2 regions of the Oenococcus kitaharae DSM 17330 genome follow, and region 2 is predicted to be linked to the other one. Evidence: predicted binding sites of a transcription regulator. Region 2 holds the regulator's gene; the other holds the start of a gene.
What was found. Region 2 encodes Rex, which represses fermentation and respiration genes when NADH is low (regulators of the CRP and FNR family bind a similar motif). Its sites were predicted from a motif close to TTGTGAANTANTTCACAA; they were not measured.
Positions count from the first base shown of each region.

Region 1 (3,417 bases), 110 kb from region 2:
AAACATGACGGTACTATCCATAATCGCAAAAGGCAGGCCAACCAGGATCAATTGAATCATCAGCGGCAGATTAATCACGAGATCAATCACCCAGCCGCTGTGAAAATAAATTCCCATCGGCAGCTCGCGCATATTAATAAAAGAAGCAATAAAAATCGTACCGCAGCCTTCCACTGGGCCTGACAGAACCTCGCCTAAGGGCAGCCTGGATAACGGAATCGGTCCGGCTGTGTAAAAAATCGCCACCAAAATAGCCGCGCCGCCGATCAGAAAAAGAATCAAATTTGTCCGGAAGACCAGAATCAGCCCTAAGACACAGGCCAGTGAGAGAATAGCAAACATTAATTCAAGTACTTTTCTAGGATTCAAGTGTTCTCTACTTATGATATTAGTTGCCCTTAAATAAGCCGGATCCTTGGCCTTTTTAAAATCTTGAACATGGTTAAAACCGGATACAAATAACGCCACGCAGAACTGCGCCACGAAATAAATCAGCGTATTGACCCAATCGATCCTGCCAAAGGCATATTGTGCGTAGACAAAGCCGAAGAGCAGCGGCATTAAGGCTGTCGTCTTTTGCGGCAGGCTAATCAATTCCAAGAAAATCGGCCAGGTTACTCGGCCGTAACGACTGCTATTTACCATGAAAAACCTCGATTTTATCTATCTTAACAGCATAAAAACACCTGTCATCCAACCATCTTGGACCACAAGTGTTTTGCATGCTATCAATCTTGCAGACAGCCGAACTCATTATTCGGCGTAGACAATATTTGAAACTTTGACTGTCTTGTGATGGCCAGCCTGTGCCCGGTCAAGCAGCTGTTGTGCATAAATCACAAACATGCTTGACGAATCGGTTGCACCCGATACCGTGTCGACAACCGCAGTCGGCTCTTTGGCACTTTCTGACTTCAGCAATTCAGCATTCAGCTTCGGAATATACTCTTTAGGGCCGACGCCGTTAGCCTTCTTCATGGCTTTTTCATAAGCAGTATCAACAGTCTTGGACTTGCCTTGAGCATTGACATAGTCAAAATTCGACTTGGCCAGTTTGCCGTTTGCGATCTGAATCGAAAAGACGATCCGGTAACCGTGGGCGTAATTCTGCTCAGCCAAACGGTAAGTGCCGTCTTTTAAAGCAGCCGTGTTATCAATCTTGATTGTCTTGTGATTGCCGGCCTGCGCAGCCTGAACTAATTGCTGGGCGTAATTTTTGATTGTCCAGGATGAATCAGTCGCACCCGTCACAGTATCAATCGTCTGAACATTACTGCCGGCCTTCTTCCAAGATTTCAGCAGCTTTGGAATATACTCTTTCGGGCCAATACCATTGACCTTCTTCATGGCTTTTTCGTAAGCCGCATCCTTGGTCTTGGATTTGCCTTTGGGACTGAGATAGTCGTATTTATTGGAAACAATTTTGCCATTCTTCACTTTCATGGACATCACAATCCGGTAACCATGGCTATATCCCTGTTCAGCCAGTTTGTAGCTGCCATTCTTGAGCTTCTTGCCAGCTGTCTGTTTGGCAGCTTTGGCCGCACTGGCACTGATTACCACGTTGGGCAATACAGCCGGCGCAACAAGTGTAAAGGAACTCAAACTCATCAATGCAGCACTAGTTAACGCAATACCCTTGAGCGTTTTGCTAACTTTTAACATAAATCTTCCTCCCTTGTAAAAATCACATCCCGCTACTTGTGAATCATATTACAAGGATCATTGTACGCCATTGTAGCGCATTTGCAAGCGCTTTCAAAAGATTTCACAATCATTCCCAAAGTTTCACAAGCAATGAAAAATTCGCTTCAATTTTAGGAAAATCAAACTTTCCTTGACATTGACCTTAGGTCATACTTTAAGCTAATCTTTGTCAAGGAGGCAGCATGTATCAGACCAATGAATTAGCCGAACTGGCTGGGATTACGCCCAGAGCCGTTCGATATTATGAAAAAGTAGGCTTATTGAAGGCTCAGCGAGAAGTTGAAAACAACTACCGATTATTTGATCAGCAGCAAGTCGACCAGCTCCAGCAGATTCTCTTTTACCGGGAGCTCGACTTTTCCATTCAGCAGATTAAAACCATTCTGGCAGATGAACATGCTGACCGTTTACAAGTCTTAACAGCACAAAAACAGGCGCTGCTGGCTAAAAGACAAAAACTGGACGCTTTAATCGAACTGGCTGATCAGACAATTCTTGACGAGAAAGGACAAAAACATATGACAGACGAAGAAAAATTCACGGCTTTCAAGACTCAAATGCTGAAAACAAATGAGCAGCAGTACGGTAAGGAAATCAGGGAAAAATACGGCAATCAAACAGTCGAAGCGGCCAATGCTAAAATGCTGCACATGACTGCAGCGGATTACGAGCGTTTCCAAGCTTTGGAAAAAGATCTTTTCAAACAACTGGCCGCACTTATACGCACTCGTGGCCTCAATAGTCCAGAGGCCAGACAAGCTTTTGAAGACCATAAGGCCTGGTTAGAAATGACATGGCCGCAATACTCTGCAGCGGCTCATCGCGGCCTAGCGGACATGTATCTGCAAGACGACCGTTTCCAAAGTTACTACGATAATAAAGTTGGCGTTGGCGCCACGGCCCTGCTTTGCCAAATTATCAAAAAATATGCAAAATAAAAACGGGATTTTCCCGTTTTTTTTAATTATTATTTCCTGACAAATAAGCTCACAACGTGCTGCAAAGCCTGGTCTAGATAACAACCAGGCGTTAACGGCGTCTCGCCTAATAACATACGGTACACAATAATTGCCAGAATCACGAGCAGCTCAACTGCAGCGGCGAAAAAAAGCGTAAACAGTGCACCATCCAGATAGGCCTGTTTGATTTCTTGTTTGACGCGCTTATAATCCTGCTTCCATTTCAGATTCCTCTCTTCTGTCTCGGACAAATACCAAGCATTGGTATTCCCGCGGCCTGATGATCGATACACACCTCTCGATGCCATATTACTCCTGCTTATAAAAAGCCCTTAGCTGATAAATTTTGAAATTAATTATAAGACAAATTGTGAACAAGAAAATTAAAAAATAACAGATTTTTAAAGAAAACACATACTTTTATATCAAAAACATGACTATTCTACCCATTTTGCAGTATAAAGAAGCATAAACGGATATTTGTTCACGATACAGGAGCTTCATTGTCAATTTATACTAATCAGTTTAATCCTTACATGCGCTCGCGAAAGCCCGTTTACGCTAAGAACGGCATGGTCGCTACCTCAACGACAGCTGCCGCCCAAGCCGGCCTAGCGATTTTAAAACAAGGCGGCAACGCGATTGATGCGGCCGTCGCCACAGCTGCTTGTCAAACAGTCACAGAACCAACTTCCAATGGTATCGGCGCCGACGCTTTTGCGATCATTAACTTTCATGGCAAGCTCTACGG
Region 1 is NZ_CM001398.1:28,561-31,977, forward strand. Features, by position in the region: gene OKIT_RS00130 (UbiA family prenyltransferase) at 1-645, opposite strand, end outside; gene pplA (extracellular electron transfer flavoprotein PplA) at 754-1,665, opposite strand; gene OKIT_RS00140 (MerR family transcriptional regulator) at 1,890-2,645, shown strand; gene OKIT_RS00145 (hypothetical protein) at 2,675-2,974, opposite strand; gene OKIT_RS00150 (gamma-glutamyltransferase family protein) at 3,170-3,417, shown strand, end outside.
Region 1: the regulator Rex is predicted to act here: its motif matches at 1,702-1,719, upstream of pplA (extracellular electron transfer flavoprotein PplA).

Region 2 (3,417 bases):
AGTCGTATTTTCAATCTCTTGACGAATACCCTTGATGCGGTCAGCCAAGGCAGATTTATCACCTTTGCCTTCAACAATCGTGGTCTTGTCTTTTGTGATATTGACACGGTTTGCCTGGCCTAATTGGTCAATGGCGACATCCTTCAATTGAAGGCCCAAGTCTTCAGTAATCACAGTACCCCCAGTCAAAATGGCCAGATCCTGTAATTGTGCCTTACGGCGATCGCCAAATCCAGGCGCTTTGACAGCAGCAACATTAAAGGTACCGCGCAGTTTGTTCAAAACAAGTGTTGGCAATGCTTCGCCTGTAATATCATCAGCGATGATCAAAAGCGAACGGCCTTGTTCAACAACGCTTTGCAAAACAGGCAGAATATCTTGGATATTGCCGATCTTCTGGTCGGTAATCAGCAAATAAGGATTATCCAGGTTAGTCTCCATTTTGTCGTTATCTGTGACAAAATATTGACTCATGTATCCACGATCGAACTGCATACCTTCAACGACGTCTAATTCGGTCTCGATACCCTTGGACTCTTCGATCGTGATGACGCCATCATGACCAACTTTTTCCATAGCATCAGCAATCAACTTGCCCGTCTCTTCATTTGCAGCCGAAATCGAAGCAATTTGCTGAATAGAAGAAGAGTCTTTAACTTCATGAGATTCCTTTTTCAAAGCATCGACAGCGGCGGCAGTGGCTTTTTCAATACCAGCACGAATGCCGACAGGATTAGCACCAGCCGTCACGTTCTTCAAGCCTTCGTTAACGATTGCTTGTGTCAAAACAGTCGCAGTTGTCGTACCATCACCGGCAACATCATTAGTCTTAGAAGCGGCTTCAGTCACGAGCTTGGCACCCATATTTTCGTAATGGTCGTCTAATTCGATGGCTTTGGCAATTGTGACACCATCATTTGTAATCGTTGGTGTACCGTAATTCTGCTCCAAAACAACATTGCGTCCTTTAGGACCAATCGTTGTCTTAACAGCATTTGCCAACTTGTCAATTCCTGCCTGCATACGTGTGCGGGCATCTTCAGAAAAACGTACTTCTTTAGCCATGAATTACAAAACCCCCAGAATATCTTTTTCGTGAACGATGAGATAATCTTCTCCATCGATCGTAACTTGTGAACCGGCGTATTTATCAAACATTACTTTGTCGCCGACTTTGACAGACTTAGGAGCTTCAGTATCCCCAATTCCCGTTTCAGAAACTGCCACAACAGAACCTGTAACTGGTTTTTCTTTGGCGTTGTTTGCAATTAAAATCCCACCAACCTTTTCTTCTTCGGGCTGGTCAATACTAAGAACAATTCGATCACCTAATGGTTTAATCATGAATTTAAAAACCTCCTTTAATTTGTTCCGCGTAAAATTATAACGCAATTGGTCAAAAAAGGTCAAACTTTTTGACAAATCCTGACTATTTTAGAAAATAATAAAAAAACGCTTTATTTAGCGCTTTTAATGTTCTTAAAATTATCCACAAAATAGATCAAAGTCTGCATACCGGTCGTCAAATCGACATTCTGCACACGGACACTGGATGGTACCGTAATCCGAATCGGTGAGAAGTTCAAAATTCCCTTGATACCAGCTGCAACTAATTGATCGGTCACTTCTTGAGCTGCTTTTTCCGGCACTGTCAGAATAGCGATCGTAATATTGTTGGCATGCAGCCGTTCTGCCAATTCTTTAACATGATAAACTGGAACCGATTTTCCCATTTCGTTTACCAGCTTGATCGAGCGCTTATCATCGTCAGCATCAAAGCCCATGACGATTTCAATATTGCTGGTATGACTGAAATTATTTTTCATCAAAGCCTGGCCTAGATTTCCAACACCAACCACGGCCACTTTGTTCAGCTTATCTTGCGACAATACCTTACTAAAGAAGCTTAAGAGCGCGCTGACATCGTAACCGAATCCGCGTTTGCCCAAAGCGCCAAAATAAGAGAAGTCGCGGCGAACTGTAGCTGCATCGAACTTAATCGCCTCAGAAATTTCGCTTGAATTGATCCGCTTGATACCAGCATCATTCAATGTGGATAAATAATAATAATAAATCGGCAAACGTTGTGCAGTCGCCCGCGGTATTTGATTTTCAGAAGTCATATCCTTTAAAGTCCCCCAGAACCATTTCTATTACATTGTAAACGAACTAGATAAAAAAATCACAAAAAATGTGAAATAATCACATTCTCGAAAAATTCAGAGATGGATCCGTATTCAAATCCAGCCCTGAAAAACGGCCGGCTTTAAAATTCAGATATGCGGCTGCACCAATCATCGCCGCATTATCACCTGCCAGTGAAATCGGCGCCTCTGTCAGTTTCAAATGATAGGTCTGGGCCAGATGCTCAATCGCTGTGCGCAAAGCTAGATTTGCCGCAACACCACCACCTAGAAGAAGCTGCACGGGTTGAAACACTTGAATTGCGGCTTCGGTTTTTTCAATAATCGCTTCCACAACCGCTTTTTGAAAACTCGCCGCAACATCATTTTTATTAATCTGCTCGGAAAGCTGATCAGCATGATGCACATAATTTAAAACAGACGACTTCAAGCCGGAAAAAGAAAAATCAAAGGTGTTTTCCGTGTGTGCGATCGGAAAATGAATGTTGGCTTGCCCCTTTGCTGCCATTTCCTGCATTTCTTTGCCGGCAGGATAATTCAGCCCGAGAATGCGGCCCACTTTATCAAAAGCCTCGCCGGCGGCATCATCTAGAGTTGTGCCGATAATTTGAAAAGAGTTTTCCTTTGCCATCCAAAGCAATTCGGTATGTCCGCCAGAAACCATCACAGCCATGGCTGGATAACTGGTCGGCTGGACAAAATTAGCTGCGCTGATATGCCCTGCTAAGTGATTAACAGCAATAAAGGGCAGGCCGTGAACCATCGCAAACGTTTTACCGGCCATTAAGCCAATCAATAAAGAACCAACCAGCCCAGGGCCGTATGTCGCAGCCACTGCCGATAGTTGTGCAGCCGGATCAGTCACGGATGCCTCCTGCAGGGCTTCTTTTGTCACACGGTTGATCCACTCCAAATGGTGCCTGCTGGCGACCTCCGGAACAATCCCGCCAAAGCGTTGATGACTGGCAATTTGCGTTGCCACAATATTACTGAGAATTTCGTGACCGTTTTTTACAACTGCTGCACTGGTCTCATCCGCCGAAGACTCAAAGGCCAAAATTAAATTATCTTGTTTTGCTGTCAAAACAGCCACTCCATTTCTATTGCATCTTCGTGATCATCATTATAGTAACCAATCAATTCCGATTTTTTCTTAAAACCAATTTTTTCATATAAACGGCGTGCATGTGCGTTAGACCGGCGTACTTCCAGCGTGAGGCGCTGCAAATGATTTAGTTGGGCGATTTTCCCAGCATAGTTCAGCAAGTAACTG
Region 2 is NZ_CM001398.1:1,754,386-1,757,802, forward strand. Features, by position in the region: gene groL (chaperonin GroEL) at 1-1,065, opposite strand, end outside; gene OKIT_RS08835 (GroES family chaperonin) at 1,069-1,344, opposite strand; gene OKIT_RS08840 (redox-sensing transcriptional repressor Rex) at 1,458-2,123, opposite strand; gene tsaD (tRNA (adenosine(37)-N6)-threonylcarbamoyltransferase complex transferase subunit TsaD) at 2,203-3,228, opposite strand; gene rimI (ribosomal protein S18-alanine N-acetyltransferase) at 3,225-3,417, opposite strand, start outside.